DNA from 3 places in the Micromonospora sp. CPCC 205558 genome. Region 1 is predicted to be linked to each of the others. Evidence: predicted binding sites of a transcription regulator. Region 1 holds the regulator's gene; each other region holds the start of a gene.

What was found. The regulator HrcA, encoded in region 1, represses chaperone genes, less so after heat shock. The targets are predictions, from matches to a motif close to GGTTNGCACNCTCNNNNNGAGNGTGCNAACC.
Region 2: the regulator HrcA is predicted to act here: its motif matches at 1,734-1,764, upstream of groL (chaperonin GroEL).
Region 3: the regulator HrcA is predicted to act here: its motif matches at 1,534-1,564, upstream of groES (co-chaperone GroES).

What each region holds. Positions count from the first base shown of each region.
Region 1 is NZ_JBAKHR010000041.1:34,176-37,449, forward strand. Features, by position in the region: gene dnaJ (molecular chaperone DnaJ) at 1-1,067, opposite strand, end outside; gene hrcA (heat-inducible transcriptional repressor HrcA) at 1,143-2,165, opposite strand; gene V6U86_RS30510 (DUF4870 domain-containing protein) at 2,391-3,020, shown strand; gene hemW (radical SAM family heme chaperone HemW) at 3,087-3,274, opposite strand, start outside.
Region 2 is NZ_JBAKHR010000026.1:72,014-75,287, reverse strand. Features, by position in the region: gene V6U86_RS25535 (ribosome-inactivating family protein) at 1-37, opposite strand, end outside; gene V6U86_RS25530 (hypothetical protein) at 505-1,686, shown strand; gene groL (chaperonin GroEL) at 1,959-3,274, shown strand, end outside.
Region 3 is NZ_JBAKHR010000003.1:141,567-144,840, reverse strand. Features, by position in the region: gene groL (chaperonin GroEL) at 1-1,015, opposite strand, end outside; gene groES (co-chaperone GroES) at 1,086-1,400, opposite strand; gene V6U86_RS05025 (THUMP-like domain-containing protein) at 1,658-2,854, shown strand; gene ybaK (Cys-tRNA(Pro) deacylase) at 2,865-3,274, shown strand, end outside.

The DNA of each region.
Region 1 (3,274 bases):
CGGGTCTTGGCGAAGTCGCGCAGCATCTTCTCCTGGTCCGGGTCGAGCTTGGTCGGCGTCCGCACGTCCAGGTGCACGTAGAGGTCGCCTCGGCCGGTGCCGCGCAGGTGCGGCACGCCCCGGGCGCGCAGTCGCAGCGTGCTGGCCGGCTGGGTGCCGGCCTTGACGTCGACGGTCTCCTCGCTGTCCAGCGTCTTGATGGTCAGCCGGGTGCCGAGCGCCGCCGCCGTCATCGGCACGGTGACCCGGCAGTGCAGGTCGTCGCCCTTGCGGGAGTACACGTCGTGCGGGCGCTCGTGGATCTCCACGTAGAGGTCGCCGGCGGTGCCGCCACCGGGGCCCACCTCGCCCTGCTGGGCCAGCCGGATCCGCATGCCGTCCTCGACGCCGGCCGGGATCTTGACGGTCAGTGAGCGGCGGGTGCGCACCCGGCCGTCGCCGGCGCAGGTGGGGCAGGGGTGCGGGATGGTGGTGCCGTAGCCCTGGCACACGGTGCACGGCCGGGCGGAGACCACCTGGCCGAGGAAGGTGCGCTGCACCGACTGCACCTCGCCCCGCCCGCCGCACGCCTCGCAGGTCGCCAGGTGCGTGCCGGCGGCCGTTCCGGCGCCCGAGCAGGTGGTGCAGAGCACAGCGGTGTCGACGGTGATCGGGGCCTCGACGCCGAACGCCGTCTCGTGCAGGTCGAGTTCGAGCCGCAGGATCGCGTCGGCACCCGGGCGGGTACGCGGCCGTGGGCCACGGGCGCCACCTCCCGCGCCACCGAAGAACGCGTCCATGATGTCCTGGAAACCGACGAACGGTCCGGCACCGCCGGGGCCGCCCGGGCCGCCGGCCCCGCCGCCACCCGGGGCGAGCGGGTCGCCACCCAGGTCGACGATCTGCCGCTTCCGGTCGTCCGAGAGGACTTCGTACGCGGCGTTGATGTCCTTGAACTTCTCCTGAGCCTCCGGGTCCGGATTGACGTCCGGGTGGAACTGGCGGGCCAGCTTGCGGTAGGCGCGCTTGATCTCGTCATCGGAGGCTTCCCGGCTCACACCGAGAATGCCGTAGTAGTCCCTGGCCACTGCGTTCCGTGTCCTCATGTTCGTCTCGCGTTGCGCCGGTCGGCGGCCGCAGCCGGCCTCGTCGGCCCTGACCAATCAGTTCTGGGCCAGCAACTCGCCCACGTAGCGTGCCACGGCGCGCACCGTGGCGATGTTGCCGGGGTAGTCCATCCGGGTGGGCCCCAGCACCCCCAGGCCGCCCACGATGGTGGTGCCCGGGCCGTACCCGGTGCTGACCACCGAGGCGGCGCGCAGGTTGTCGAACTCGTTCTCGTCGCCGATCAGCACCCGGGTCGTGCTCGGCTCGGTCTCACCGATGAGCTTGAGCAGCACGACCTCCTCCTCCAGAGCCTCAAGGATCGGCCGCAGGGATCCCTGGAAGTCGAGCAGGCCACCCCGGGTGAGGTTGGCGGTGCCGGCGAGCGCGATCCGCTCCTCGTGCCGTTCGACAAGCGTCTCCAGCAGCACGCTGGCGAGCGTGGTCATTGTCGGCCGCAGCCCGGTCGGTGCTTCCTCGACCAGCGCCTGCACCAGCGGTGGCGTCTCGGACAGTCGGGCGTTGGCGAGCTTCTCGTTGATCAGTCGGCGCAGGTCGGTGACGTCGTCGGCGGGCACCGGCCCGGGCAGCTCCACGAGTCGCTGCTCCACCCGCCCGGTGTCCGCGATCATGACGAGCATCAACCGGGTGGTGGAGATCGGCACCAGCTCCAGGTGCCGCACCGAGGAGCGGGCCAGGCTCGGGTACTGCACGACGGCGACCTGCCGGGTCAACTGGGCGAGCAGCCGCACCGTGCGGTGCACCACGTCGTCGAGGTCGACCGCGCCGACCAGAAAGCGCTCGATGGCCCGGCGCTCGGCCGGGCTGAGCGGCTTGACCCGGGACAACCGGTCGACGAAGAGGCGGTAACCACGGTCGGTGGGCACCCGGCCGGCACTGGTGTGCGGCTGCCGGATGTAGCCCTCCTCCTCCAGCACGGCCATGTCGTTGCGGACCGTGGCCGGGGAGACCCCGAGCTGGTGCCGCTCGACCAGCGCCTTGCTGCCGACCGGCTCCTGGGTGGAGACGTAGTCTTCGACGATGGCGCGGAGCACGGCGAGTTTCCGGTCGTCGAGACCCATCCTCCGCACCTCCTGTCGCACGTCGGCCGCCGGCGCCCTGGGCCGGCCGAGCCGTCCTGGCACTCGACTGTAGCGAGTGCCAGTCTACGTCGGCAGGCCCGCCGACGCGATGATCAACGGCCACCGGTCGGTGCGGCCCGCGCCACCCCACTGGGCCGATCGGCCCGCACTGCCGGACGGTGTCGCTCTGGTGCGGCGTTGCCACGGGCCCCTACCGTGACATCCATGACTGAACCTCCTCGCCCTCCCGGATCGGGTGACCCCGGCAACTACCCGCCGGACCCCACTTCCCCGGGCCTGCCCCCGTCGGCCGAGCCGCCCACCGCACCACTGTCCGGCGCACCCGGCCCGGCCGGCTATCCCCCGGCCGGTGGCTATCCGCCGCCCACCGGTGACCAACCGCCGTCAGGTGGCTACCCTCCGGCAGGCGGCTATCCCCCACCGGGGAGCTATCCCCCGCCCGGCGGCTATCCGGCCGGTGGGGCCTACGGCGGCCCCGGCGGCGGCTACGCCAACAACGAGGACAAGACCTGGGCGTTGGTCGCGCACTTCGGCGGCGCCGCCGGAATGATCATCAGCGGTGGTGTGCTCGGCTGGATCGGCCCGCTGGTGGCGATGCTGGCCCGGGGCAGCCAGTCCCCGACGGTCCGGGCACACGCTGTGGCGGCGCTCAACTTCCAGCTCATCTGGTCGATCGTCGGCCTGATCGGCTGGGTCCTGTCCTGCATCCTGATCGGGTTCCTCGGGGTCGCGGCCGCCCTCATCGTCGGCGCCGTGTTCGGCATCATCGCCGGCATCAAGGCCAACGAGGGTCAGCTCTACCGCTACCCGCTCTCCGCCAGCTTCATCAAGTGAACGGGCCGGCCGCTCCCCCGGCCGGCTCGTTTCACCGCCGCCCCCGTGTGGGGGCGGCGGGCCGCGTCAGGGCAGCAGATCGCGGACGACCGCGTCGGCGAGCAGCCGCCCGCGCAGGGTGAGCACCGCACGGCCGGCGGCGTACTCGTCGCCGGCCAGCAGGCCGTCGGCCAGCGCACGCTCGGCGCCGGCCCGGCCGCTGGCGTCGAGCACCGCCAGCGGGAGGCCGCTGGCCAGGCGCAGCCGGAGCATCA
Region 2 (3,274 bases), on a different contig from region 1:
ACCTGATCATCGCGTTATCACCAGGCTGTTCGTCCATGACGAAATAGATATGCCTCAGACCGTTGTGATTGATTTGCGCTGAGGCCGGGGTGCCGCCCACCACGACAGCGCCGGAGATCGCTATAACTAGCGCCCCGACCCATGCAGCAGCCCTCCGCGCGAAATGTTGCGCTCTCTTCATACCGTCCGCCCTCATCCATTAACAGCTAGGTGCGACCCGCGCTTCCCGATCAGGACGCGCGGGGCAGTCCGCCTGATTCGACGCACTGCCCGACAAAAGTATTCGGAGCCTCTGACTTCTGACTTAACTTCTAATGAGGCCATCTGAACAAGGGAGCCGGGCGCGGTTCGAGGTGACACCCATAGTTAGCCCGCCCACAGGCAGAGCACCTACGCGTCACGGGCTGAGCTTCCCTGTTGATCGGCCCCGGTGAGTCGGGGCTGCGGCAGGGGCGCGCAGCCGGGAGGATCGTGAACCGTTCCAGCCGATGCCGAGGAGCGTTCATGACCGACCAGCCACCCCCGCCCACTCCCTCCCCCGGGTCGGGGGAGCCGGACCCGTCCTCGCCCGCCGGCAGCCCCGGCCAAGCTGGCCCGCCGCCCGGCTGGGGGCCGGACCCCTCCGCGGCTGGCCCGCCGCCCGGTTGGGGGCCGGACCCCTCCGCGGCTGGCCCGCCGCCCGGCTGGGATCCCGCGCAGGGTGGCTGGGGCGCGGCGCCGCCCCCGCAGGGCTGGGCGTTCCCACCCACCGGGGGCTACCCGCCCGGGGTGGGTCCCTACGGTGGGCAACCGTGGTATCCGGGGCCGCCGCCCGGCTGGTACCCGCCGGGCTACGGGTTCGACCCGAACGACGCCCTGGTCACGCCGCCCGGCGCCGGCCTCGGCGGCTGGTTCGACAGGTGCGGGGGAGCGTTACGCCGGGGCTGGCGGCAGTTGGTGCCGATCATGCTGCTCACCCAGGTGTTGCCGGCGGCGGTGCTGTCGGTGATCTCCATTGGGCTGGACCCGTCGGCGAAGTGGGCCGCCCAGGCCGGGTCGAATCCGAGCCCGGCGCTGCCGGACAATTTCGCCGTCGAGTTGCTGAGCCTGCTGGTTGTGTTGGTCGGCGGCGGTCTGCTGGTCGGGTTGGTGCAGGCCGTCGGGTGGGCCGCCGGCACCAGGGTGATCACCCAGCAGGCGGCCGGTCAGCCGGTCAGCCTGGAGTCGGCGCTGCGCTACGGCGTGCGTCGGGCACCCGGGCTGTGGGGCTGGACTCTGCTGATCAGCCTGCTGGTCGGCGTTGGCTTCTGCTTCTGCGTGCTGCCGGGCGTCTACCTGGCCTTCGCGCTGAGCATGGCCGGCCCGGTCTATCTCTTCGAGCGTCACAACCCGATCGGCCGATCGTTTCGGATGTTCCACGACCGGTTGGGCCTGCTGCTCGGCCGCGTCGCGCTGGTGGTCGTGGCGGTGATCGTCGGCACCGTGATCCCCGGCGCCCTGGAAGGGGTGGGCACGGCCCCGCTCGGAACGGATCCGTTCGCCTCGGCGGGCACCGCCGCCGGTGCGGTGGTGGTAATCGGGATCACCGCCGTGCTGGCCCTGCCTGCTCACCTGGCCCAGCTGATCGGCCTGCTGGTGACGTACGCCGAGCAGCGGGCCCATGAGGCGCCGGTGAACACCGCGGGACTGGTCGCGGAACTCGGCTGAGCGGCGGCATCGTGCTTGCACTCGGCAGGGGAGAGTGCTAAACAAGTCATTGGCACTCGCATACCGTGAGTGCCAATGGTCGGGACGGTGGGGCCAGGTTGCACCGGCGTGGAGACGCCGGGGCGACACATGGCCGGTCGTCGCGGGCTATCCGGCCCGGCCGAAGGACGTCGTCGTCGCCAGGTGGCGACGTCCCAAGGTGCGTACACCAGGCGGCCCATCCGGGGCACACATCTCGGGTGGCCCGTGAGTGTCCAGGAGGACAACGCCGTATGGCCAAGATGATCGCGTTCGACGAAGAGGCGCGCCGCGGCCTCGAGCGGGGCATGAACCAGCTCGCCGACGCCGTAAAGGTGACCCTCGGCCCCAAGGGCCGCAACGTCGTGCTCGAGAAGAAGTGGGGTGCCCCCACCATCACCAACGATGGTGTGAGCATCGCCAAGGAGATCGAGCTCGAGGACCCGTACGAGAAGATCGGCGCTGAGCTGGTCAAGGAGGTCGCCAAGAAGACCGACGACGTTGCCGGTGACGGCACGACGACGGCGACCGTCCTGGCCCAGGCCCTGGTTCGCGAGGGCCTGCGCAACGTGGCCGCTGGCGCCAACCCGATGGCCCTGAAGCGGGGCATCGAGGCTGCGGTCGCGAGCGTCTCGGAGGAGCTGTCCAAGCTCGCCAAGGACGTCGAGACCAAGGAGCAGATCGCCTCCACCGCCTCCATCTCTGCTGGCGACAGCACCGTCGGCGAGATCATCGCCGAGGCGATGGACAAGGTCGGCAAGGAAGGCGTCATCACCGTCGAGGAGAGCAACACCTTCGGGCTGGAGCTGGAGCTCACCGAGGGTATGCGCTTCGACAAGGGCTACATCTCGGCCTACTTCATGACCGACCCGGAGCGTATGGAGGCCGTCTTCGACGACCCGTACATCCTGATCGCCAACAGCAAGATCTCGTCGGTGAAGGACCTGCTCCCGATCCTGGAGAAGGTCATGCAGTCGGGCAAGCCGCTGCTGATCATCGCCGAGGACCTGGAGGGCGAGGCTCTCGCCACCCTGGTGGTCAACAAGGTCCGTGGCACCTTCAAGTCGGTCGCCGTCAAGGCGCCGGGCTTCGGTGACCGCCGCAAGGCCATGCTGACCGACATCGCCATCCTCGCCGGTGGCCAGGTCATCAGCGAGGAGGTCGGCCTCAAGCTCGACGCCGCCAGCCTCGACATGCTGGGCCGCGCCCGCAAGGTCGTGGTGACCAAGGACGAGACCACCATCGTCGACGGTGCCGGTGACGCCGAGCAGATCCAGGGCCGGGTCAACCAGATCCGGGCCGAGATCGACAAGAGCGACTCCGACTACGACCGGGAGAAGCTGCAGGAGCGGCTGGCCAAGCTGGCCGGCGGCGTTGCGGTGATCAAGGTCGGCGCGGCCACCGAGGTCGAGCTCAAGGAGCGCAAGCACCGCATCGAGGACGCCGTTCGCAACGCGAAGGCCGCCGTCGAGGAGGGCATCGTCCCGGGTGGTGGCGTCGCGCTGGTGCAGGCCGGCAAGACCGCCTTCGACAAGCTCGACCTGGTCGGCGACGAGGCGACCGGTGCGAA
Region 3 (3,274 bases), on a different contig from region 1:
CGGCCTTCTGGCCACCGCCGTCGACGATCGTGGTGTTCTCCTTGTCGACCACGACGCGCCGGGCGGTGCCGAGCACCTCCAGGCCGACCTGGTCGAGCTTGTAACCCAGCTCCGGGGCGACCAGCTCGGCGCCCGTGGAGATCGCGATGTCCTGGAGCATCGCCTTGCGCCGGTCACCGAAGCCCGGGGCCTTGACCGCGCAGACCTTGAGGGTCTTGCGCAGCGAGTTGACCACCAGGGTGGAGAGCGCCTGGCCGTCCACGTCCTCGGCGATGATCAGCAGGGGCTTGCTGTTCTGCAGGACCTTCTCCAGCAGCGGCAGCAGCTCCTCGATCGCCGAGATCTTCTGGGTGGTGACCAGGATGTACGCGTCCTCAAGGACGGACTCCTGACCCTCCAGGTCGGTGACGAAGTTCGGCGAGATGAAGCCCTTGTCGAACTGGAGACCCTCGGTCACGTCCAGTTCGGTGGTGAGCATCGAGCCTTCCTCGACGGTGATGACACCGTCGCGACCGACGCGCTCCATCGCCTCGGCGATCAGGTCGCCGATCGTGGAGTCCTGCGCGGAGATCGTCGCCACGTTCGCGATCGACTCCTTGCTGGTGACCTCGGCGGCACGGCCGAGCAGCGCCTCGGAGACCTTGACGGCCGCCGCGTCGATGCCCCGCTTGAGGCCGGCCGGGTTGGTCCCGGCGGTCACGTTGCGCAGACCCTCGCGGACCATGGCCTGGGCCAGCACGGTCGCGGTGGTGGTCCCGTCGCCGGCGACGTCGTTGGTCTTGGTCGCCACCTCCTTGACCAGCTGCGCGCCAAGGTTCTCGTACGGGTTGGTGAGCTCGATCTCCTTGGCGATGGTCACACCATCGTTGGTGATCGTCGGCGCACCGAATTTCTTGTCCAGGACGACGTTGCGCCCGCGCGGGCCGAGGGTGACCTTGACCGCGTCCGCGAGGGCGTTGACACCGTGCTCCAGCAGGTGCCGGGCGTCGTCCGAGAAGCTCAGGATCTTCGCCATTAATGTCCCTTCGAAGCGCCATTGCCCCGGCCCGGCGAGCCGGACCGGGGCAATGGAACTGATCGGTTGCTTACTTCTCGATGACCGCGAGGACGTCGCGGGCGGAGAGCACCAGGTACTCCTCGCCGGCGTACTTGACCTCGGTGCCGCCGTACTTCGAGTAGAGGACGGTGTCGCCGACCTGCACGTCAACCGGAACCCGGTTGCCGTTGTCGTCGACGCGCCCCGGGCCCACAGCGAGGACGGTGCCCTCCTGCGGCTTCTCCTTGGCGGTGTCGGGGATCACGATGCCCGACGCCGTGGTGGTCTCAGCCTCGTTCGCCTGGACCACGATGCGGTCCTCGAGCGGCTTGATCGCAACCTTGGTCGCGGTAGTCACGGGCATACCCTCCTGGGGTACTGGTTTCGTTGCTGGCCAGCGGGGCTGACCAGCGTCAATCTGCCTCATGCCACCGGGCGGTGCCGTCGTCGCGGGTGCCGGTCCGCCTGGCGTGCGCACCCGGGTCGCGAGACCCGGAAGCTGGCACCCTCAGGGTGAGAGTGCTAATCGCAGGTTATTCCGTGGCTAGCACTCCGTCAAGGAGAGTGCCAGCGCGTCGCCCCGCCAGGCAGGATTTTCGGCTCGGCCGGGACAATGGCCGGGTGGATCTCGATCAGCTGGCGGCGCTGCGTACCCCCGAGGGGTCGGCCGCGCTCACGGCGGCGGCCGGGCTGGCCGGCGGTGACCCGCTGGCCGCGGCCTCGGCGCTGCGCGCGGCCGGGGTGCCGCCGACGCTGGCCGCGGCGGCACTCACCCAGGCCGAGCTGCGCCACCGGGCGGTCGGCAAGTTCGGCTCGGCCGCCGCTGGGATGTTCCTCACCCGGCCCGGCCTGGAGCAGGCCACCCGCCGGGTGGTTGCCGACCGTCGGGCCGCCCGGTTGTACGCGGCCGGCGTGCGCACCCTGGCCGACCTCGGGTGCGGGCTGGGTGCCGACGCGCTGGCCGCCGCCCGTGCCGGCATCCGGGTGTACGGGGTGGAGGCCGACCCGGTGACCGCCGCGATGGCCGCCGCCAACGCCACGGCGGCAGGCCTGGCCGAGCTGTTCACCGTCGAGTGCGGCGACGCCACCGGGTTCGACGTGTCCCGGGTCGACGGGGTCTTCTGCGATCCGGCCCGCCGGGCGACCGGCACCGGACGACGGATCTTCGATCCGCGCGCCTACTCGCCACCGTGGGACTTTGTCACCGGGCTGGCCGAACGGGTGCCGCGCACCGTGGTGAAGGTGGCGCCGGGCCTGGACCACGCGCTCATCCCGGCCGGCGCGGAGGCGGAGTGGGTCGGCGTGGACGGCGACCTGGTCGAGGCGGCGCTCTGGTGCGGCGAGCTGGCGGAGGCGCCCCGCCGCGCCACCCTCTACCGACAGCGGGGCGCCGAGGCCCACCGTCACCAGCTCACCGGGTCGGGTGCCGCCGAGGCGCCGGTCGGGCCGGTGCGCCGCTACCTGTACGACCCGGACCCGGCGGTGGTCCGCGCGCACCTCGTCGCCGAACTGTCCACCGAACTGGACGCCACCCTGGGCGATCCGAGCATCGCCTACCTCTACGCCGACCAGCCGACCCGCACCCCGTACGCGCGCTGTCTGGAGATCACCGACGTGCTGCCGTTCTCGCTCAAGCGCCTGCGGACGCTGCTGCGCGAGCGCGGCGTGGGCCGGGTGGAGATCCTCAAGCGGGGTTCGGCGCTCACTCCGGAGCAGCTCCGGCGGGACCTGCGGCTGGCCGGGGACGAGGCGGCGAGTCTGGTGCTCACCCGGGTCGACGGCGCACCGACGGTGCTGATCGGGCGGCCGGCCCACTAACGTCGTCGCTGTGGCAGGACAGGGCACACCGGCAACGGCACTGTTGGTCAAGCGGGGGATCGCACATCGCACCCATCCGTACCGGGTGTCGCCGGACGCCCCCAACTACGGCGCGCTGGTGGCGGTGGCGCTCGGCGTGGCGCCGGAGCGCGTGTTCAAGTCGCTGGTGACCGAGGTCGACGGTGCGCTCACCGTGGCGGTCGTTCCGGTGACCGGCGAGCTGGATCTCAAGGCGCTCGCGGCGGCGGTCGGCGGCAAGCGTGCCGCGCTGGCCGAGCGGGCGGTCGCCGAGCGGGCGACCGGCTACGTACGCGGTGGGATCAGCCCACTCGGGCAGCGTCGGCGGTTGCCCACCGTGCTCGACGAGTCCGCGCTGGATCTGCCGACGATCTATGTCTCGGCCGGTCGGCGCGGTCTACA